3 regions of the Desulfobacca acetoxidans DSM 11109 genome follow, and region 1 is predicted to be linked to each of the others. Evidence: riboswitches for the same ligand, from Rfam matches in the RefSeq annotation. Region 1 holds a riboswitch; each other region holds the start of a gene.
What was found. Region 1 has a riboswitch for cobalamin ahead of DESAC_RS16450 (lytic transglycosylase domain-containing protein). Riboswitches for the same ligand answer to the same signal wherever they lie in the genome.
Positions count from the first base shown of each region.

Region 2: linked by a shared signal. The riboswitch ahead of DESAC_RS11115 (TonB-dependent receptor plug domain-containing protein) and the one ahead of DESAC_RS16450 (lytic transglycosylase domain-containing protein) in region 1 are both predicted to bind cobalamin.
Region 3: linked by a shared signal. The riboswitch ahead of cbpA (modified peptide precursor CbpA) and the one ahead of DESAC_RS16450 (lytic transglycosylase domain-containing protein) in region 1 are both predicted to bind cobalamin.

Region 1 is NC_015388.1:923,041-930,903, forward strand. Features, by position in the region: gene DESAC_RS03910 (type II and III secretion system protein family protein) at 1-860, opposite strand, end outside; gene cpaB (Flp pilus assembly protein CpaB) at 1,096-2,169, opposite strand; gene DESAC_RS03920 (TadE/TadG family type IV pilus assembly protein) at 2,290-2,715, opposite strand; gene DESAC_RS03925 (A24 family peptidase) at 2,712-3,218, opposite strand; gene DESAC_RS16925 (Flp family type IVb pilin) at 3,364-3,561, opposite strand; gene DESAC_RS15015 (helix-turn-helix domain-containing protein) at 3,852-4,631, opposite strand; cobalamin riboswitch at 4,899-5,084, opposite strand; cobalamin riboswitch at 5,371-5,556, shown strand; gene DESAC_RS16450 (lytic transglycosylase domain-containing protein) at 5,720-6,724, shown strand; gene gspE (type II secretion system ATPase GspE) at 6,834-7,863, shown strand, end outside.
Region 2 is NC_015388.1:2,484,449-2,492,311, forward strand. Features, by position in the region: gene DESAC_RS11115 (TonB-dependent receptor plug domain-containing protein) at 135-2,453, opposite strand; cobalamin riboswitch at 2,669-2,856, opposite strand; gene cobJ (precorrin-3B C(17)-methyltransferase) at 2,929-3,696, opposite strand; gene DESAC_RS11125 (cobalt-precorrin 5A hydrolase) at 3,693-4,766, opposite strand; gene cobM (precorrin-4 C(11)-methyltransferase) at 4,723-5,502, opposite strand; gene DESAC_RS11135 (bifunctional cobalt-precorrin-7 (C(5))-methyltransferase/cobalt-precorrin-6B (C(15))-methyltransferase) at 5,504-6,748, opposite strand; gene DESAC_RS11140 (cobalt-precorrin-5B (C(1))-methyltransferase) at 6,745-7,863, opposite strand, start outside.
Region 3 is NC_015388.1:1,403,092-1,410,954, reverse strand. Features, by position in the region: gene DESAC_RS06075 (GGDEF domain-containing protein) at 171-935, opposite strand; cobalamin riboswitch at 1,325-1,531, shown strand; gene cbpA (modified peptide precursor CbpA) at 1,609-1,737, shown strand; gene cbpB (peptide-modifying radical SAM enzyme CbpB) at 1,753-3,156, shown strand; gene DESAC_RS06060 (universal stress protein) at 3,406-4,248, opposite strand; gene DESAC_RS06055 (sulfite exporter TauE/SafE family protein) at 4,235-5,302, opposite strand; gene DESAC_RS15140 (putative universal stress family protein) at 5,450-6,283, opposite strand; gene lon (endopeptidase La) at 6,836-7,863, shown strand, end outside.

The sequences.
Region 1 (7,863 bases):
GGTGTGCCCGTTGAACCAACTGTTTGGTAAGGTATCTCTCCGCCCACCAGGAAATGGGCTTCCTGGCCGCTCATGGTCACTAAGGTGGGACTGGCCAGCAGTCTGGTCAATCCCTGTCCCTGGAGGAGACTCACAATGCCTAGGATATCGTCATTCAAACCATGGACTAGCGCCTGGAACGCCGAGCTGTAGGGGGAGGCGAGGGCGGCGACGGACGCCAGGGAGGATGTCTTGGTATCGCTGCTTCCCGTCGGCCACTGGGAGACCGTCGTCCGATCTCCCGCCATGGCGCCGGCGGCGGTGCCGCTGGGGAAAACGGCCACCTTATAATCCTTATCCAAAAGGAACCCGAGGCCGAGCTGTTTGATGCCCGACCGCGAGACTTCGGCAACCTTCACTTCCAACTGCACCTGCTGGGAACCCATCACGGTAATCATATTGGTACATTCACCAAAAAAAAATTTGGCGATTTTATCTACTTTATCAAGGTCGCCCTGGCTTTCCACGGCGCCGTCTAGCATCACCCCCTCGGGCAGGCGCTCGACCTTCACCCGGGCCCGGGGCACGAGGCGGCGAATCGCTGCCTGAACGTCGTTCCAGACCTTGTCATCAAAACTGACTACGATTTCGTAGGTCTCGGCATAATTATCTCCGTGCCACAATGTCAGAGACGTGACCCCCTGTTTAACTTTGCCGACAATGAACAACTGGGTGGGGGTAAGAAGCTCGGCGTCGGCCAGGCTAGGGTTAGCCAGCACGACTCTCGTGATGGGCCGCTGCGTGCGCTTCACAAAAGACATGTGGGGGGCGATGACTATCCTGCCTGCCTTGCTGGCGAAGTCGGATTCATTTTCAGCCAAAACCGCCCTCCCGGAAGTCAACAGAAAAAACAGCAAAACGATGCTTAACCAACGACTCAAATACATTCCTTCTGAAGCTGCATTACCCGCACCGGGCAGTTTGTCAACCTGGCCGCGTCCTTCGGGATAAAAGTTTCTCTTATATTTTTTCCTTGCCAGGTTTGGCTGTGCCGCGTTCCACGTCGTGGCGTCGGCCAGGAGAGCCCAACACGGCGCCACCTGGCGGCCGACTCTATTACTCGTATTCCTTAAAGAAAGGTTTTACATGGGCCCTGGTCCCTTTATAGACATCAATACGGTTATATTCTTTTTTTCTCATCAAGAGAGAGCTGAGCTCCTGGCCCGGCGAGCATACCAACCGGCGGTCGCGCTTGTTCCTGGACACTAACCGAATGATATCCTTGCTGGTGGCATCCAGGGCGCAAGTCACTTTCTCCGCATCGTGGGGTGTCATTTGTAGAGTTACAAGGCGGACCGGCTCATTGTCCTCGGTATTTGGTTCGAGACCTTTTTCGCTCACCAGGACCTCCACGTCTTGCAGGAGGGTCCGCGTTACCATTTCATAGTCCGTTACCGTACCCTGAGCGCCGGCGGCGACGTTGCCACCGCTGGCAAATCTACTGAAAGGGCAGGTCAGGAGCACGTCCACTCGGTCGCCCCGGCGCAAGTTGGCGCAAATACCATCTGTATCCCGAACTTTCAGGGTAACGGCCCTCATTCCCGGATGGATCCAATCCGTAGCGTCGCCGTCGGGTTTCAACAAGAAGGCGGTCCCCTCCTGGTGCGCGAAGGCAATATCCCGAAAATTGTGAGGCCTAGCATCATTAGCCTGGCGGGCTAACAGACTGATTTTTGCCTGCGACGCGGCAGCTAAAAGGGTCGCTCCTTGATCGGGGGTGACTAATAATGTGACGGTCCAGTCTTTTTCTCCCTTTTGCTTCGATTGTCCCTTGGTGTCAGCCTCCAGGGTAACATCAAAAACCTGAACCCGGTCCAAGACAAGTCTGGCGACGGAGGTATGGGGTGACCCAGGCAACGGCGTGGTCGCCAGCACGTCCACCCAATCTCCCTTAATGACTTTCCGTGAAACGCCAGTTACCTCGTCGACCTTGATGCTCACCGCCCGCATGCCCACCGGGATGTTCTCCGTCAGGTTGACGGCTTTGGGAGGCGGCGCCGGTTTTGCTACAATTTCCGGCTTACTTTCGGTTTTCGGTTTGGAACTGAGATACACAAAGACCGCTTTGGCCGCCGCCAGCCCCAGGAGCAACGCCAAGCCCAATACCAACAATCCGCGCAGTCGCTTCATATACCCTCGTTATCCGGATCGACCTAATAAACCTTAAAATTGGCATATTGATAGCCGCGGTGTCCCGTCAACAATCCATAATCGATATCTATCGCCTGGTAAAAAAAGTCTCTGTGCATATCAGGGAAAGGCAATAACAGCCTTGGCACTTAATGTTTTCGGCACCAGGACATCGGGGAGATAGCCTGTAAGAGAACTGTAGGGGAGATTAAGAACTTTAACCTCAAGCAGGCGAGGAAACGTCAATTCATCATCCACATCCACCACAATATATGGATCAAGACCACCGGATATCCAGAAGCTTTGCTGCACTGCTGACCGGGCTAACGCCTCAGGGTCCTGTGGACTGCTCTCATCCCACTCTCTCGCTTTTACGCCGGTCCGCGCCCCTGCCATGACGGCGTGCGATAAGGTGATCTGGTAGGTCAGATACCAGCCATATTCTAAAATTGCGAAGAGAATAATAAGCAACACCGGCAGGACCAGCGCAAATTCCACTGCCGCGCCCCCCCGTTCGTCCCAAGCTCCACTTTGTCTAAAATTCACACCAGGTCTCCAAAAACGATGGCCCCAAGAACCCCGGCAGCAATGGGGAGGGAGTATGCCAGAGTTGGTCCGTCTCTTCTTTCTGGCTGGCAGGTCTGGGTCAGGAAAAAAAAGAGCACGTCGTGGGCCACCTCCTTGAAGTTCGCACGTCTTCCCTGAAGCGCGAGCATGATTATGCTGGCAATACCGCCGGCCAGCGCCGCATACAAAAAAATATTGAACACGCGCCCCGGCCCCACCCAGGCCCCCAGGGCAGCCAACAGCTTGACATCTCCTCCGCCCATGCCTCCGAGAGCAAAAAAAGGCAGAAGCAACGCCAGACCGACGACCAGCCCCAGGCAGGCTATCCGCAAGCCTTCCGTCGGACCCAGGATTATCATATTCAGAGCCAGCCCAGCCAGGGCTCCCGATACGGTCAGTACATTAGGGATGCGCCGCCAGCGGAGATCGGTATAGACTGCAAGAAACACCAGAACGACAACGGCTGGCTCAAGAACTTCCAATCTTGTTTGATATCCTCCTCTCTGTATTTACTCAACCTTCCAACCTCTCCCAGGTGTAATTGGTATCAGTTCTTTATCCTCTGAGACGCTGGCTTACTTATAGCTCACCCATCGGTTTTCCAGCCCACCTCGTCGTTCCTCTATTTTACGTCCCCTCCCCTTTCACTTTGGATTCTGCCTCTGATAGTTTAGTATTAATCGCTGAGAAGAGCGATTCGAGCTTTTCACTGAACGTGCCCAAGGCCGTTATGAGCGTTGCCGCCATAATACCAACGATCAAACCATACTCTATGGCTGTCGCGCCAGCCTCATCTCTCCATAAAGAAATTAGCAACCCTGTCATAATTCCTTCCCCCACAATTTTTCGATCTCAGTTAAGGTTCGAGATTTTTTGTTTGAAAAAATATTCCCATTGGAACATATTCTAACAAAGATAAATTGGGAGGGCTTGGACAGAATTGCTGATTTATGAGACGAAGTTGCTCATTTGATGAAACCTTATAACTCTGGCAACATAACCGGATTCCCCCAACCCCTAAACCGAGGGTTAAGGAGCGATAATAACCGATAAGGCACCTTTCTATTAATCTTTGCCATAAAGAAAATGGTGAAGATTAAAGATTTTATTGCTAGTCACGGCTGGGTTTTCAAACTCTTTTTGTATTCCGAGGGACTTCGGCCCTCAATTTTTCTAAAAACTCTTCCAAAGTAAGATAGATCACCAAACCCAACGGCATAACAGGCCTCGGAAATATTCAAGTTATCATCTTTCATGAGTGCTTTGGCCTGGGTCACCCGTTTGCGGTTGAGGTATTCTTTGAAAGACAGTCCCATGATTTCCTTGAATTTCCGGACAAAATGAAATTTGCTCAAGTTGCTGATTTGACAGACCTTGTCCAAAGTCAACGCCTCATGATAGTTCTCATCAATAAATTGAACCGCCTTGGTGATGACATTGTATTCCTGCTTTGCCATTCCCGGGATCAACCTTCTTTCCAGGGAAATGAGGGCTTGACAAAGCAGTTGCAGTCGTTCAGCGATCAACTGATAGACATTTCGCATCATGGCCGAATGGACGCTCAGTTTCAGGAAGCTCTCTCTGGACAGGAGGAGAACTTCCATAGTCGTCAAGGACTCAATATCATACAGGGAGGAGCCATTTTCCAAAGCAGCCATCTCCCCAAAAAGCTCCCCGTCTCCGAGGAGATGGAATCGTATCGTTTCACCATACCTATCCTTCACTCTCATCTCTGCCGTTCCCGACATGACAATACCAATGCGGTCAATGCTTTCTCCTGTCTGACTCAGAAGAAATCTTTTTGGAAAAACCTCTTTCTTCGAAGACGCTGCTATTTCACGCAAGCAATTCTCCGGGAGTCCTAAAAAAATTTTAGTGGCTCTTATGACCTGCATGGTGTTAAGCCAACGATTCCCATTTTGGATCGGTTGAAATCTCTATCCCCAATGAGCTCTTGAAAGCCGAGCTGATAATTTCCAATATTCTCCTTCAATATACTTACTCTTTTGTCCCATCCGGCCCCAAAAAACTAAGGGATGATCAAAAAAAAATCCCTGAGTCCGTGCGGACCCAAGGATTGCACCCAGATTACTTGATCCCTGGCTTGGCTATAAAGATTTGCCTTCTCTTCATAACCCAGGCATACCCATTACCTCGTGGGTATACCAATAAGCTCACAGGCAGGTCTTCTGACTCCCGGATTATCCTAGTCCCTGCGCCTTCCCATTCCCTTCAGGTAAACAGTGGCAATTGCAGGTTTCGTCCCCGGTTACAGCGGCGGGACCGCGCCGGGTTCGCACCGGCTTCCCTATTAAACCCCTTGGGGTGCCTGAAACTAAAAAAGTGTATAATTTGATTTGCCGTCTTTGTCAAGAGAAAAAACTTTCTATAGGTTGATTAGATTTTATTACAAGATAATAATAACACCGTATAATTCAATCTTCCCGAGCTATCATGTTCGTCTCCGTATTTAAAGACGAGCCCTAAAAATGCGCCTGTTTTCTTCCAGGACACCCCTGAGCCAGATCGTCTCAAAATCTCTGGGTTAGTCGGACCCCGGCGCGTCCAGATTGGTTTATTGATATTGAAACTGAATTCAACTTTTTTCCGTTGACAAAAAGAATAGATTCACAATATAATCATTTCGCTTCAGGTGCCCCCTTGGGCTTAATAGGGAAGCCGGTGCAAATCCGGCACGGTCCCGCCGCTGTAACCGGGGACGAAACCTGCAATTGCCACTGTTTACCTGAAGGGAATGGGAAGGCGCAGGGACTAGGATGATCCGGGAGTCAGAAGACCTGCCTGTAACGAAAGTGCCGTAGTCCGACGTAAAGCTGGATCAGGCCAGGCAGCAGGAGGTAGGGAAAATCTCCTCCGCCCCCCCCGAGGAACAAGTTAAGCTGGGTGCAATCCTTGGGTCCACACGGACTCAAGGTTTTTTATTTGAACCGCCTGCACCCGCAGCGCTCCGGGTCAACTACCCATGAGCTTAAAAAAGCTAACCATATTCCTCGTTATATCCTTAGTCGTGACGCCGGCCGCGGTCGTTGCCAAGATAACCTCTTTACCCGCTGAAAAAGAATCTAGTCCACTAACAACTCGGGGGGAGCACCAACGCTCTACCCCTCAAATACCGGATACCCCGGTAGACCTGGAAGCCCTCCCTCTGGCCAGCCAGATCAGTTCAGCCTCTCAAATCCTTATCCTTGACCAAAAATCCATCCAGCGCCACCGGGAGACGTTGGCTTCCCGCCGATGCCGGCAGGACACCTCCCGACCCCTGATCCTGGAAGGACCCATCCGTTACCGCCGTACTAAGAAGGGAGTGATTCAGATCAGTAACGTGGTGGTCACCTCGAGACCGACAGGGTTAGCGGCGGTATCAACCCAACGCCTACGTCTGAGGGAAGGACTTGCCCATACCCTGGCCCAGCCCTCCCCGCCAGGGACCGGCGAACCCCAACCATCAATGGTGGTTCAGCGGGATCTCAAGGGCCCATTGCATATCATTACAAAAAAATCGGAGCCGCCACTCTTGGCAGTTCTGCCAATTCCTCCAGCTTTGGACTGGATTGCTCCGGATCTGGCGCCCATCGTGGTGGAAGCGGCTAACGCCTACCAGTTGCCGCCATCTCTAATTTTATCCGTTATTTGGATGGAGTCCAACTTTGTACCTGGGGCGGTGTCCCCCAAGGGTGCCATGGGGCTGATGCAGTTAATGCCGGGAACTGCGGCCGACCTGGGGGTCCAGGACCCGTTCTATCCTCGGCAGAACATTATGGGGGGCAGCCGGTACCTCCGGCATCTGTTGAATTCTTTTGACGGCTCTCTGCCCCTGGCCATTGCTGCTTACAACGCTGGTCCCCGCCGAGTGGCGCAGGCGGGCTACCAGGTTCCGGAAATCAAAGAGACCAAGCAATTTGTCAGTCAAGTGCTGAGGCTTTATGGTTTATTAGAAAAGTCGCTTAAGCCGCGTCTGCCGAATTGATGCCTGTTGATCTAAATCCACTGTTAATATGTCTATTAAAACCGGTCGCTCGCGAAAAGGATTAGAAGGATTATTTTGATAAATACCTTACATTTTAAGGGAAAAAGGGATGAGTCCCCATCTCAAAGACATCGGTGTGATTGAAGCTTTCCCAGGTCTATCTGTCCGCTATCTAAGGGAAAATCAAGTAATTCCTTTGAAGCATGAAGACGGTCGGGTATTGCTGGCCATGGCCACCCCTGAAAATGAGGCGTTACGGGCGGCCCTGGAAGTGGCCCTGGGCAAACCCGTAGTTATCCTGCCGGCTCCGGCAGAAGAAATTCTGGAAGTTATCCAAACGGTTTATGAGCCCGGCAGTCCCATGTCACGTCTGGTGGACGACCTGGATGCCGAGGACTTGGATCTGGAAAGTGAAGAGACCTCCGAAATCGGCCATCTGCGGGATATGGCCCGTGAAGCCCCCATCATTCAATTAGTGAATCTCCTATTACTTCGGGCTATCCAGCTGGGGGCCAGTGATATCCATTTAGAGCCGTTTGAAAATGACTTTCGAGTCCGCTATCGCAAGGATGGCATTCTCCACGAAGCCGAATCTCCTCCCAAGGGACTACAGGCCGCAGTGTTGTCCAGGTTGAAGATTATGGCCCGGCTGGATATCGCTGAACGCCGTCTCCCCCAGGACGGCCGGTTTCGACTCAAAGTTCAAGGTTCGGACATCGATTTCCGGGTCTCCACGGTGCCCACACTTATGGGTGAGTCCATGGTTATCCGGATATTGGATCGGGGTAAGGTCATCCTCGATCTGTCCCGGCTGGGCTTCCCTCCTCGGGAGTTGCAGCAATTCGATGCTCTCATCCACAAACCCTATGGCATGATCCTGGTTACCGGTCCCACCGGCAGCGGCAAAACCACTACTCTTTATGCTGCTCTGGAACGGATTAATTCCCTGGAAAAAAAAATTATTACCATCGAAGACCCGGTGGAATACCGCTTGTCCGGGGTAACTCAGATGCAGGTGAAACCCTCCATCGGCCTTACCTTCGCCCGGGGTTTACGACATATCGTTCGACAGGACCCGGACGTGGTGCTGGTGGGAGAGATCCGGGACCGGGAAACCGCTGAAATCGCTATTCACGCAG
Region 2 (7,863 bases), 1.6 Mb from region 1:
TTCATGCTTCGCCGGTAACCCGTTGGTAATGAGCATTACCTTGGCTAACTTTAAAATTCCCCTCCGAATCTGTCAAGGAGAAAATAGGTATCGGCCTGTGACTCCAACAGTAGATAACCACCGGGTAGCGGTCATTAAAATCTCAGCGTTATCTGACTCCAGATGGTCCGGCCCGGCGAGGGGTAGTAATAAAAGTATTCCCGATCGAGCATGTTATCCACCGACAGGGAGAGGTCCATATACTTCACCGGGGTAAAGATTATCTTGGAATTCAGAGTGAAATAGGGATCGTAGGAACCGTAGACATTGTTGTATTGATCGCTGTTGTCGTCCCTGCTTATCAATTTGCTGACATAGTGTCCCGAGAGAAATCCCTTGACTTTCCAATAGGTAGCCGTAATCCCAAAGTTGAATTGCTGTCGGGGAGTGTAGGTGATCTTTTTACCCACTGATTCCGGATTAAAAGGATTCTCGTTGATCCGGGCATCTAATAGGGTGGTATTGCCGAAAACCTCCAGCCAGGACCAGAGCTTCTGGGTAATCTCCAGCTCAACCCCTCTAATGGTCGCCTTACCGGCGTTCTTATAAATCTGGGTTTTGCCGGTGATGTCTGCAGGATCGGTCACCCGATAAATCAAATCATCAACGTAATTTTCAAAGTAGGTCGCGGTAAAGACCATCCCTTCCAGCGGTTTCATGGTGGTGCCAATCTCCCACGAGGTAGCAGTTTCCGGGATCAGATCGGGATTGCCCTTGTATAGGGTACCGCTGCTGGCTAGCCACGTGCGGTAAAGTTCATAAATATTTGGAGCCCGAAAGGCGCGTCCCACAGATGCCCGCCAGGTCATCCACTCCAGAGGACGATAGAGAAAGGCAAGTTTGGGGCTGAGCGCCAGTTTGCTCCGGCCAGGCAGGTATACTGTGGGTGTACCGGCAGATGCCATGTAATTACCTCCGTAAGTCTCCCACCAATCCAGCCGGACCCCGAGCACCGTATTGAACTTGGGATGCCAGGCGATTTCGTCCTGGAGGTAGAGCCCAATATTTCGGTCCTGGCCGCCGCTCATTTGGGTGAGTGTCGATACCGCATCAGGGTAACGCCAATTGTTCACCGAATACGTCTTGCTGTTCGACCAGCCGCTATTATAAGAGATGCCGCCCACCAACTGCTGTTTCTGGCCGATGGCCTGGTCCACCTGCAATTCGGCTATCCAGTTCTGGCTTGGGGAGAAAGAGGAGGTTCCAGGCCCCCCGCTGAAAGTGGTCAGTGGGTTGGAGGAACTGGGGGAAGCGCTCCAATTAGTCGGTTGATTCAGCAGCCCCCCGTGAAACTTGATCCTCGTGGTTTCAGTAAGCTGATTATCGGAGGTCAGATTATACACCTGGGTTTGATCGCGCCCGTCGCCGTTCAGGAAGGCTCCTTCCTGGAGATTCTTAAATTGGGTGTTGGTACCAGACAGACCCACAGTTCCTCTGACCACTGAGCTGCCGGTGGCGGTATCGCGCAGATAGGAATGGTACATATCATAGCCATAGTCGTTCCAGCTCTGCAGGGTGCTGAACTCAACCCTATGGCCCGGGGCGATATCCCAACTTATCTTGCCGTTCATACTGTAATCATTCCAGTTATAATCACCGGTATCTCCAATAATGTTGGTGGGGGTGCCGGTGGTCGTATGAGTAGGTTGCCAGCCCACCACCTGGGTGGCCGGGGTCCCCGTGCTGGCCGTTTTGGTCACCAGGCTGGAGGGGTAGCCGGCGGAGATGCGATAATTAAATCCCGCCTGAACACTCACTTTATTCCAGAGGCGGTCCCCCACTCCGAGGTAGTAGGTCCAGGAATCGTAGGTGCCATAGCCGCCCTGGGCTACACATTCCAGTTTCTTCGGGGTCTTGGTAATGATATTGATGACCCCGCCCATGGCGTTGCCCCCATACAAGGCGGAAAATGGTCCCCGGACTACCTCTATGCGTTCGATATTTTCCACCGGCATACTGCTCCAGGCCACGCCGTTGCTGTAGGCGTTGGCAATGTTCTGGCCGTCCAGCAGAACCAAGGTGCGTTTCTGGCCCTCCGCCGGGAAACCGCGCAGATTCACGTTGGTCATACTATCTCCATAGATTCGGCGCCGATTATCGACTGCTCCGGGAACCTGGGCCAAGGCTTCGTCCACCGTCTTGATGTTCTGTTTCCTTAGGTCGTCCTTGGTGATAACGGTAATACTGGCCGGAACATCGTCGGGGTTGCGTTCGGTCCTGGTAGCCGTCACGACAACCTTATCGATGCCATGGACTTTTTCTGCATCCTCCAAGATTTTTGCCTGGGTATCCACAGTAGTCCGGCCAACAGTGGCCTCTTCCTCCGGCAACGATACTTTCCGGTCCCACTCCTGAGCAGACCCAATCCCAGACGACACCACTAAGACTACCAGAACAGACAACCAACATTTCATTGTTCTTTCCCCTTTCATGATTTCTCAAGCGTAGTTGTTGCCACCATCAACATCTTATTTGCCCCTTACCCTGTTCTTCTTCATTGATGGACCAAAAAAAATCCTTGAGTCCTTATGGACCCAAGGATTGCACCCAGTTTAGCTTGTTCCTCAGGTTGGCTGGAAAGATTTACCTATCTCTCGCCCCTCAGCCGGTCTCAATACGACGTTAAAACGCGGCATCTCGGTTACAGGCAGGTCTTCTGGCTCCCGGATCATTCTCTTCCCTACGCCTTCCCATCTTCATTGCCCAAGACAGTGGCATACTGTAGGATTCGTCCCCGGTTACAGCGGCGGGACCGTGCCGGATTTGCACCGGCTTCCCTATTAAGCCCCTCAGGGCTCCTGTAACTTTAACAACAAAATGTCTTTGGAGAGGCACCCCTCCCTTCCGAATAGTTAAGTATTACCCGCCTTTAATCCCGGCCTAGAACGTCTATTGGTCCCCCACCTGATATTTGGCGAGATAGCCTCGCGGCGTAACCAGGTAGGGACCGTATTGGAAACTTTGGGAATTGCCCACTATAATGATGGTTTGCATATCCACCGGCTGTTTCGGGAGATGCTCCAGAGTGGTCACGATGATTTCCTCTCCCGCGCGCCTGGCCCGCCTTACCAGACCCACGGGGGTGAGAGGTTCCCGATAGCGGAGGACAAGCTCCACCACCGCTTTCAACTGCCAATCCCGTTTCTTGCTTTTGGGATTGTAGAGGACGATGACAAAATCACCCTGAGCCGCTGCCTCAACCCTTCGCTGGATAATTTCCCAGGGGGTGAGGAGGTCGCTCAGCGAGATGGCGGCAAAATCGTGCATCAGAGGGGCTCCTAAAAGCGCGGCTCCCGCCGTTAGGGCCGGGATGCCAGGAATCACCTCGAGAGAAAAGTCCAACTCGTCGTTGCTATCAACCTGGCCCACTTTAAGGCCCTGCACGGCACAGAGTTCCAAGACCAAACCGGCCATACCATAGATACCCGCATCCCCGCCGGATACCAGGGCCACCCACTGGCCGGCTCGGGCCCGGTCGATGGCGGCCTGGCAGCGTTTGACTTCACCCTGCATCCCGGTAGCCACCACTTCCTGGTGGGTCAGGAGAGAGGTTATCAAGGTGATGTAGGTCTGATAACCCACCACCACCCGAGCAGCCTTTAGGGCCTCTTGGGCCTTAGGGGCCAGATATTCTACTGCTCCCGGTCCCAGACTCACGATGGCCAGATGGCCCGGGCTACTGCCACGGTGACGTTGGCACTCTTGTGTTTGGGTATTAGGAGTTCCCCCTGTCCCGCCTTCAGGGCTGCGGCTTCGCTGACGCTCTTCGCACCCACGTGGCGGGTCACCTGTGCTGACGGATGCGGCACCGGCACGTGTTCCAGTTCCTCTGCGGTATACCATAACAATTCCACTTCCAGCCGACGGGCCGCTTCCTTGAGCCCCGGCTCGTCTTTTTTTGCGGCGATGGTGGCCAACGCCTTCAGGGAAAGAAGTGAAAGCCCGGCCTGCCGGAAAACCTCCTGAATATGATCCAGTATTTCCAATGATGGAGTGCCCCTGTGGCAGCCCACCCCGGCAATCAGGCTCCTGGGACGCAGCCGCAGCCATCCAGTTGGCCAAGACCGCTCCCGGCAACCCACATACACCGTGGGTTGGGGGCTACCAGCCAGTGCAGCTTCCAAGGCGGCTTCCCGGTGAAAAAGATGAGGATACCCTGCCAGAACCGTGGCCAAGCGGTCCTCGGGGTCCACCAATCGCACGGGTTTGCCGGCCAGGAGAGCCATGGACACCTCCTTAACCCCGGTTGGATTTTCGATGATCAACCCAGCTTGGGCAGCCAAAAGATCCAAAGCAGGAAGCCCCTGGATATCTGTGGCAGTAGTGATTACCGGAGTACCGCCGAGAGTTGCGGCCACCCGACAGGCCAGCTCATTGGCCCCCCCGAGATGGCCGGAAAGAAGGCTCACCGCAAATCGGCCCTCCTGGTCTAACACTACCACCGCAGGGTCGCGGTCTTTGCCCTGAAGAAGAGGAGCTACTTGTCGTACTACGATCCCGGCAGCCATAATGCATACCAGATCGCGATCATTGGTGAAGGCCTCGGCAAAGACGTCAGTCAGCCTGTCAAAAGTATGTTCCCCGGCTGTTGCCCAAGAGGCCGGAAGCCAACATTCAGTGCCTTCCAGGGTCTGACAGAGACGCCGGGCCAGACGAACTCCGGCGGGCGTCAGGGCAACCACTCTAATCGGCCGCATCCCGGTAGCCATGAGCAAAGGTTTTGTCATAGAGACGTGAGCACACCTGAAGACGATCCTTCGAAGTAGCCAAGGCCGGGCCTATTAAGATCAAGGCCTGGCGGTTGATGCCGGCTGCACGGACTTTGGGTATAATATCGGCCAGGGTGCTCCGGATAAGACGCTCATCCGGCCAACTTACCCGGTAGGCTACTACTACCGGTGTCTCCGGACCGTAAGCGTCGGCCAGCTGCTCTACCACCCGGTCTAGAAGCTGGACGCTGAGATAAATCACCAGGGTGGCGCCGTGCCCCGCCAGCGACCGGAGGTTTTCCCGCGGCGGAACCGGGGTCCGGCCCTCCGCCCGCGTGAGAATGACCGTCTGCGCCACTTCCGGCAGTGTCAGTTCCTGCACCAGGGCAGCGGCGGCCGCTGACGCCGCAGTGACTCCGGGTATCACCCGGGAGGGGATACCCTCTCGTTCCAGAAGCGCCACCTGTTCCTGCAGGGCGCTAAACAGGCTGGTATCCCCGGAGTGCAACCGCACTACGTGTTTGCCAGCCCGGTGAGCCGCAGTCAGGCGGGCAACAATCTCCTCCAGGGCCAGGGGGGCAGTGTCCACCATCTCTGCCTCGGGAGGTGCCCAGGCCAGAACGGCGGGCGATATTAGGGAACCGGCATAAAGCAGCACTTCCGCCTGAGACAGGACCTTCATGCCTTTTACGGTAATAAGCTCCGGATCTCCAGGTCCGGCTCCCACAAAGATTACGGGATGTCGCTCTGTCATCTTACCTCGCCAGGGCCGAACCGGTGATAACCCATACGGGGTTCAGTGTCTGTAAATAAGATCCCCCTGCCAAGGGCTGAGCCCGGCTGACCTGAAGTTGAATAATATCTATCAGATAATTCTCACGGAGCAAAATCTTTCGGGCCTTTTCCAAAGTTTCGAGGAGGGTAGCGGTGAGAGCCACTTTGCCGCCCGGCCGTAGGCAAGACAGAACCTCACAGAGGATATCTTCCAGATCCACGCCCCCGCCGCCGATAAACACCCGGTCAGGATGAGTCAGGACGGCCAGACATGCAGGAGCCCTACCGCAGATGACCTCGAAATTATCCACCTGTAACTTTTCCCGGTTGGCAGTGATCTGGGCGGCGCGCTTCGGGTTCTTTTCCACGGCCACGATGCGTCCCCGACCGATCAAGAGACTGGCCTCCAACCCCACGGAACCGGTGCCGGCGCCAATATCCCAGAGCACCTGGCCCGGATAAAGCTCGAGCTTCGCCAGAACTACGGCCCGCACCTCGGCCTTGGTAATCAAGCCTCGTTCCGGGCAGTAAAACTCTTCCGGCATACCCAGATGGAACATCGGGTCTTTTCCAGGGAGGCGACCCTGACGGTTCCTGAAAGGAGCGGATATTAAATCCAACACCACTATATTTAATGGGGAAAAGGTCCTGTCTGCCGCTTCATCCAAACTCATCCAGGCAAATCGTTCGGTTTCCAGACCCAAGTCTTCCAGGACGCAGAGCCGGGCTTCGATCCGCCCGGATTTTAGCAGGCGTCGGGCGATAGCATCAGGCGCGTGAGCCGGATCGGTATAAATGAACCACAAGCCAGGCGCATTCAGGGCGGCATCGAGGGATTCCCAACCCCGGCCGTGCAGGCTCACCACTTGGGCCATCTGCCAGGCCGTTTGCAGACGACCCGACGCCGCCTGAACTGCGGTGATATTAGGGTGAATTCTCACGTTTTCCGGTCCTAACAGACGCACCACCATTGGGCCTATACCGAAAAAATTGGGATCTCCTGAGGCCAGGATCACTATCTGCCGATACTGGGCCAGTTCACCTAGTTTGAGAATCACATGTTCCGGGTCCTTCCCCAAGATGATCTTTTCGGCAGGATGTTCGGGAAAATAAGCCAGGTGACGCCTGCCCCCCACCAGCACCTGGGCTCCTTTGATGATATCAAGGGTTCGGAGGGTAAGGTCGGTTAACGACATCCCCAAACCCACCACCTGGACGGGGATCATGACGATCCTCTCACCCTGTCTCGCCAAAAAAGTGGAAGACCGTCGAGATCTAATATCACTGTGGCAAGTTCGGGGCCGGGGCCAGCGAGTTTCCGGAGGGCCGCCAGCATCCGACGACCCACCTCTGCCACCATTGCCTTTTTATGTGCTTCCGGAAGCATTTCCAGAACTTGTCGGGCAGTATTGGCTTGGACCACCGCTTGGGACAGGAGGAAATCACCGGTGATTTCTTCGGTCCAGCGGCCCAATTCTCCAAAGTTGGCCAACCCCTGGGAAGCATGAGTATGGCTGAAACCCTGGGCCATTTTCAAGGCCTTGCCAAAAAAGGCACCTATGGTGAGGTGGCTGAATCCCAGCCTAACCGCAGTCTTCAGAGCGAAACCCACATAGTCCCCCATCTGCACAAAGCCCTCCTCCGGCAGATGGGGAATAATTCTCTTAAGATACTCCTCGCTTTTGCCACCGGTAGTGAGGACAACACCAGTAAGTCCCACGGCCCGGGCTACTTTAAGGGCGCTCACCACGGTCGCCCGATACGCTTGGTGGGAAAAGGGCCTGACCAGTCCGGTGGTGCCCAGAATGGAGATCCCCCCCAGGATTCCCAGCCGGGGATTGAGTGTGTGGCGGGCGATTTCTTCCCCCTGGGGCACAAAAATTTCCACGGTAAACCTCAGGGGTAGATTATTACCGGCCAGTTGCCGTATGGCAGCCGTAGTCTGATGCAGCATGCGCCGGGGCACCGGATTGATGGCCGGTTCGCCGACGGCCACAGGCAGTCCGGGCTTGGTCACCCGGCCTACCCCTTCACCCCCCCGGAAAGTCTCTGACTCCTGACAATCTGCAGAGGAAAACCAGACCCGGGCACCGATCACCGCCCCATGAGTGGCGTCCGGGTCGTCCCCGCCGTCTTTGACCACTAGGGCCTCGCCCCGGGAACCGTAGCTACCATGGCTAAGCAGGGGGACGGTCAATTTCCCGCCTTTGGGAAGACTAACCTCCACTGCTTCGGAACAGGGCAGGCCAAGCAATTCCCGCAAGGCGCCCTGAGCGGCGGCGGCGGCCGCGGTGCCGGTGGAAAAACCCACCTTAAGCTGCCGACGCCGTCCGGGCAGCTT
Region 3 (7,863 bases), 480 kb from region 1:
GGAGTTCAATTCCATGGACGTAAAGGCCCGGCAGGTTTTAACCTTGTCGGGCCTCACTTTTTTACCGTCACGGCTACAAAACCTCGGACGAGGTGCGGCAGGGACAACTTCAAGTGCTGCCCCTGGCCGCCTGATTTAACCAAAAACTTTATCCAAACAATTGTTGACCTTTACACAGTCTGCTGATAATGCTCAGTTCGGTTGCGACCGCCTGTTTTGGCGCGGTAGAGGGCATCGTCGGCATACCGGATAATGCGATCATAGTGATCAATATCCTGCAATTGGCCTGCCCCCAGGCTGGCTACCCCGATACTGACTGTTGCCCGAATCACCTCTCCTTTTTCACCTACAATCTGATGCTGCGCCACCAGTTTTCGGATTCTTTCGGCGATAGCTATTGCCCCCGCCGCCTCGGTTTCCGGCAGCAAAACAATCAGTTCATCGCCTCCGTAACGGGCGGCCAGATCACTCAGACGACAGTTATCGTGTAATATTTGGGCAATATCGATGAGCAACTGATCACCCAGGAGATGCCCATACGTGTCATTGATGGCCTTGAAATGGTCGATGTCCAACATAATACAGCTCAGAGAACGGCGGTAGCGTTTGGCCCGCTCCACCTCCTGACCGAATTGCTCAAAAAAGAAACGGCGATTGTGCAACCTGGTAAGATCATCCACGGAGGCCATTTTCACTAATTTCTCTTGGGCTGCGGCAACCTTGCGGGTAAGTCTGGCAATAAAATAATATAATCCTCCCAATACCAGGAGAATCACCGCTAGACTCACTAATATCCAGACATAATCTCTCTGGTTGGGGTCGCTGAACAGGATCGCGGCGGCATCAAATCCGATCATGGTGTCCTGAGGTTCCACCTGCCACGATTGCCGGTCAAAGTACGAAATCTGACGCCGTGTTTCATAATTAATGTTCATCCGCAAACTGCGTTGCTGCCCCTTGCAGCACAAAGAGAAAAACGAAAATCATATTTGTCGGAGCGGGATTAGCCTGCCCCTACAAGGGATAACTCCAAAAATAAAGGACTTTCCGGGTGGAGACTATCAAAGAGTTATTTGAACATTTGAATATCTTACAAATAACGCGGGCAGCCTCTTTTCTGATACGGTTTAAGTTGCGCGAACCTCAAGCAGCCCAAATAAGCCCCTTAACAAGGCGCATGAAAGTCCTTCGAACGATTATTTTTTATCATGCGATCAGCAGAGATACAATCCTTTCCACAATTATAGAAAACGATGGGCGCGATAGGCCAAAGGCAAACCGGTTGTAGAAATATTTATCGCACACCGAAGCCGGTTTATCATTGACAAAGGCGGGAGGATTAAGTATGAATTAGATGTTGGTCAGCATCCCGGAACACGGTGTAAATCCGTGGCGGTCCCGCCGCTGTAATCGGGGACGAGGAGGGCGAAGGGAATATCCCGGCCACTGCCGCAGGCCACTGCGGTGGGAAGGTTGCGCCTTCAACGGTTAATCCGAAAGCCAGAAGACCTGCTGTTCCAGACACAATTTAGTGAACTGCTTATGGTAAAGGGAGTTCCGTATCATACGGGATTCCCTTTTTTATTTTAATCCTAAGGAGGATGGAAGATGCAACAAAAGGTCATTACCCCAGATTCTTCCAAAAAACTTGCCCCCATCGGTTACCGCTATAGCTGCAAATCCGATGGCACCAACACTGGCCTATCCCACTACATTCTGTTGGACAACAAGAAGTAAGATAAGGATGCACTCTTGAAACCTGCAACATCGCTTGCCGGGGTCTCTGCCAATGTGGGGCAGGGCCCCCGCTTTTCCCTGATGGATATCGGTCATCCCGATTACGCCGTCCTCATCGAAGGGGATACCGGTTTCTGGACCCTGGTTCCCCGGGCCGAGGCTGGAGAATACTTATTAGGCAACTTCATACCCCAGATATTCATGGAACACCAGGAACACTTTCAGCGGGAGATGCAAACCCTGCGCTTTGAGCTGATCCCCTCGGCGGTCTATTTTAACCCTACAGAACGATGCAACCTAAATTGCTCCTACTGTTATATCCCCAGCGACATCCGGCTCGGCGGGATGGATATGCCGCCGTTGCGGCTCCTCCAAGCATTAGAGATGTTGTCGGATTACTTCGGCCGTACCCTGCCGGAGGGTGTCATGCCGCAGATTATATTTCATGGCAGCGAACCGATGATGGTCAGGGATGCGGTTTTTGCCGGGATTGAACGATACGGCAACCGCTTTCGCTTCGGCATCCAGACCAATGGCACTATGCTGGACGATGCAGCATTAGCTTTTATCCAGGCGCACCAGGTCAGCCTGGGCCTCTCCCTGGACGCTCCGGTAGCGGATATTGCTGATCAAACGCGGAAAAACTGGCAGGGCCGCGGGGTATACGGTGTAGTAGCTCCTCTCTTGGACCGGTTAGCAGATTACCCAAACTACAGTGTCATCTGCACCGTCACCCAAACCAATGTAGACCGTTTGACAGACATGGTAGAATTTCTTCATGGCGCCGGTGTCAGGGTGGCCATGCTCAATCCGGTACGTTGCACTCAACCCGGAGGCCGTGATCTCAAACCGGATGACCAAGTCTTTGCCCGACACTTCAGTGCCGCCCTAGAGCGGAGCCATGATCTGTTTCAGGCCACCGGCCGCAAACTGGTCATCGCCAATTTTGCCAATATCCTCATAGGCATCGTAGCACCGTTGGCCCGCCGCCTGATGTGCGACATCTCTCCCTGCGGCGGCGGACGCTGTTTCTTTGCCCTGTCAGCCAGAGGTGACCTCTTCCCCTGCAGCGAGTTCATCGGCATCCCGGAATTTAGGGGGGGCAATCTCTTCAACACTCCGGTGGAGGACATCCTCAGAACCCGCCCCTTCCAGGACATGACCAGCCGCAAGGTGGAGGATTTCGAACCCTGCCGAAGCTGCGCCATTCGCCATTTCTGCGGTGCTCCCTGCCCTGCGGAGATTTATATGTGCTCTCAAACCCTGCATGCTCCGGCTCCATACTGCGAATTTTATGTGGAGCAGGCCAAGTTCGCTTTCCGGGTCATTGCCGCTGGTCAAGTAGACAACTATGTTTGGGATGGCTGGAAGGAGGGTACCGAACAGAGTTTTGCTCTCCCCACCATATCATCTATCTGACCTATTCGATCCCAATCTCCGGGTTTCCAATTGGAGAACAACTTATACCAATCCCCAATTAAAAAAGCAGGGCGAACCTTGTGTTCGCCCACATCTTTAGCAGAACACAGGATTCGCCCCTATAGCAATAGGTTCTAAGGAACACAACGAAGCATGAAAACAGAACCGTGGCGGCTGCTCACAATAATGCCTTTTCGGCCCACTGCCCACCGCTCACCGCCCACTGTTTTCATATAACGACAATGAGGTTTAGGTCTTGACGATGAGCAGCGGACAGGGCGCCTGGGTCATCACCTGCTCGGTAACGCTTCCCATGAAGAGGCGCTTGAGGCCCGTCCGGCCGTGGGAACCCATGATTATAAGATTAACCTGCTCTTCCCGGCCAAGGTCCACAATGGCTTTTGGGGCCTTGCTTACCCGCAGGAATTCGCGGGTGGCGATGCCCATGGCCTCGGCCTCGGTCTTGACTTCGGAAAGGTAGCCTTTGACGCCCCGCATTAGATTATCTTTGAGGTTGACGTCGCCATACAGTTGAAATGGCAGGTCCAGGGCTGAGAGGATCAGCAATTCGCTGTTATATGACTTCGCCAGGTCCAGGGCGCGATCTACGATCTTGACGCTGGCTTCCGAACCATCCACGGCCAGCAAGATCTTTTTCCAGTTCAGGCTCGCATGTTCCGGAATAACCAGCACATCCTTTGTGCTGTAGCCGATAACCTTGGCCGTGGGGCCACTCATAAAGAATCGTATAATTCCCTGGTCTTCGCGTAAACCCATAACAACCAGGTCAAAGTCTTCACTGGCAGCGATGTCGGCAATTACCTCATGAGGCTCGCCCACCGGACAGGCTACCGATATTTCTACCCCCGCCTCGGCGGCCAGGTCCAGGGCCAGGGACGCGGCTTGGTCACACGGGGCTCGCATGAGCTTCTCTATCTCACCCACCCCGGCAAACCGCAGGTCACCATGATAGGGCGGCACAACCGAAATAACCGAGATACCGTTTTGGGTCAGTTTGAAGGTTTCCTGCAAGGCGTGCAGACTTGATGCAGCCCCATCAACCGGCACCAGTATTTTCTTATATTTTGCCATAATTTTCGCTACCTACGGTAAGATGCAGCCTCTCTGCCCTTTTGGCCTTTACCATCGCCCCGATGATGATCACTGCACCGGTGAGCAGAGCAATGCACATAGAGATAAAGCTGGCCGAGTTTAATATCGTGAGGAGACCGTCATCCCAGTTTAGCACTCCGAGTTGCTTGAGATACTTGGGAATGGCCAGACCACGACTTACCGCCACGATGAGCATAATTGTTCCCATGACGATTTTGATCATGTGCTCTTTGACATAGGTAGTGCCGATGGCGCCCAACTGCACTCCTAAAAGAGAGCCGGCCAGAATAATCAGGGTCAGGCGGATATCCACCATGCCCATAATCGCCCACTTAACAGTTCCGCCGAAACCCATGATAAAGGCAACCACCAGCTCGGTAGCCGAAGAGATCAGAGAGGAGGCGCCGATCACATAGATCATACCGGGCACGCCGATAAATCCCCCCACGGCAATAGTGGCAGCCAGCACGCCGGTGGCAAAACCCACGGGCAGCACAAACCATAACGAGATATTTACATCAGCGGTTTTAAAGTAGATCATGGGAGGTAGGTTAATTTTCTGGAGCTTTTGCGCCAGCGTTACCGTCAACTCGGTCTTCTCCGACCTATCACTCTTCATGGCATCCCAGAAGACATACCCGCCTACCACAATGAGCACGACGACAAACGAAATGCTCACGTACAGGTTGGAGCCGGCCTGCCCCCAGGCCGCCAGAATCATTTCCTGAACCTTGATACCCAGATATACCCCCACGGACGCCGAAGAGGCCATGATCAATCCCATTTTGATATCTACCTGGCCATACTTCCAGCGTTTATAGGCGCCTACCATGGCCTTGGGGAATTTATGGCACATGTTGCTGGCTACCGCTACCGGCCCGGCGACCCCCAGGCTCATCATGCCGGGCGTCAGGACAAAAGCCCCGCCGGAGCCGATAAAACCGCTTACCAGACCGCCAATAAAGCCAACAATAAACAAGAAACTGATGTTGAGCACATTAAGATCGATGAAATTAATAACTTCTCCTTCCACTGTCGCCTCCTTTAAAGTGATCCGCTGTAACAGGGAATATGATAAGGGTGATACACTCCACGCTAATGCCAGCCCTTCTCAGGGACCTGTGGAGGAGCGGGGTAACCCCGCTCCTACGATTCGATGACGAATAATGTTTCTGCAGGATTAAGCGTTCAGGCGCAGCTCCGGCCGGGGGCGTTTCCTCGCCACAGGCCGCTTGGCAGCCGTCGGCTGGACCGTCTGTTTGGGCGCCTCAATACCTAAGGCCGACCAGAAGTAGTTGGCGAAGGCGCCGTGAACAAAAGAAACCGCAAAGACCGTAATGATCGGCAATGCCGCATACCAGGCCCCCCGGGTAAAATATTTCATCACCGTATCCGTATTCAAGAAAACTGCGGCATACATAACCGCCGAAAGGGCGCCGAAACCGACTACCTGGATCAGGTTTTTCCTTCTGCTTGCATTCTGCTTCGCCATGACCATATCTCCTTTTTTCCCGGTAATTAAAAACATTGGCAGGGTTACTGCTTCAGTACCTTTTTCATCCCCGGTTTCTGCTCCGGTGATGACAAACTCGATTCTTTTTACTTCCTGGTTTAATTCCTCTACCGCCTGATTGAGCTCCCCGAAATTTATTAGGTGCCAACACTGCACGCCTTTGGCAGCCGCCTGGCGCTGCAGATCGGTAAAGCCGCTGGCCGCCCGACGCTTAAAGAGCTCCTGGCGAGACAGGCGAAAAGGGGAAAAACGGTTTTTTAGGGGCGCTAAAGAGGGACAGACATTCATGGCAATGATGTCATTGTTCAACCGTTGGGCGACATTGAGGGCATACTCCGTAGCCGCCCGATCAAACTTCTCCCCGTCACTGACCAAGAGAATCTTCCGACTGTGAGGAGAGATAACCGCCGTTGCGGTGGCCATCCGACTACTTTGAATGCCGGACTCTCGGTTCACCCTGTTCTTATCCCGTTTCTGTGGTTGATCTATACGACGCCTCATGGTTTGAACCCTTCTAATATGGTTAGCGTCACCCTACTTCTCCATATGTCCGCCAATTCTTACTTTGTTTATATTCAAATGTCATGCCAGTCCATTCTATATACGATATCTCTATAATATAACTACATAATTAATATATCGCAAGATAGTGTCTCCCTGACAGCCCTAGTTGCAATCTGCAACGCAACTTAGTTACAAGCTAAATAACCCTGTTTAAACAAACAGTTAATCAAAGCAACACCAGAAGTTAACTTCCATTGCAAATTGCAACAATTAGTGGACCGTCTTGCCAAATAGCCATTATTATCGACCGGAACACAGTGAATGACCTTAACCTCCCAGAGCCCTAAGATTCCTTACTACGCTCCAAATGACCGAAGCGGGGGAAATGAGTTCAGCAGCAGCCTTAGGGGAAATGGTATGTTGGCCCTAAAATTCCTGCCGACAAGAAATTTCAGCCTGTGCTATTGACACTTGCTCCGAGCTGAAAATACTTTTATAATCAGGGTTAATTAGGTCTTGGGACCCAGAAGAAAAGGAAAGGCCAAACCGATGATCTTCTTTCGCAGGTCTGACGAGGATCGACCCCGCTCGGCTCAGGAGTTGAGTGACGTCCGAGCGGCTATTCAAAAAGCCAATCTGCCGGAGTCGGTGGCTGCAATAGCCTTAAAGGAGCTGGAGCGGGTAGAGAAGACCGATCCCTCCGTGGCGGAGTATTCCATCGGTCTCAACTACCTGGATTATCTCATTTCTCTTCCCTGGAACAGCTTCACCGAGGATAATCTGGATCTCCGGCGGGCTGAGCGAGTTCTCGCCTTCAAGCATTACGGCCTGGGGCACATCAAAGAGCGCATCCTGGAATACCTGGCAGTGCGCACCCTCTGCAGCCTGCAGAGTTCCAACCTCCTGGTAGTGGATGATGAGGAGATAGCCCGAACCAACCTTGAGTATATCTTGCGTAAAGAAGGGCATCAAGTCAGTACGGCGGCCAATGGCGCCGAAGCTTTAGAGAAGGTGAAGGCTCAGAACTTTGACGTTATTGTCACGGACCTGAAGATGGATCAGATGGATGGCCTGCAGTTGTTGGAAAATGTCAAAAGGGTTTCGCCTCATTCCGAAGTAATCATGGTCACAGGGTTCGCCACGGTAAGCACAGCGGTGGATGCCCTGAAGAAAGGGGCTGCCCACTATCTCTCCAAACCGATCAAGTTGGAGGAACTGCGTCAGACGGTAAGGGAACTCGTAGACCGCAAGCGGCATTTTCAACTGACGCGGGGACCTATTCTCTGTTTTGCCGGGCCGCCGGGTACCGGCAAGACTTCCATCGGACAGGCCATAGCAGAAGCCTTGGAGCGCAAATTCGTGCGCATGTCTCTAGCCGGCCTGCGGGATGAGGCGGAATTGCGGGGGCATCGGCGGACATATGTAGGGGCCATGCCTGGCCGCATCATTAATGAGATTCGCCGCCTGGGGGTTAAAAATCCAGTCTTCATGCTCGATGAGATAGACAAGATCGGCCAGGATTTTCGCGGCGACCCGGCCTCGGTGTTGCTGGAGATTCTCGATCCCCAGCAGAACAG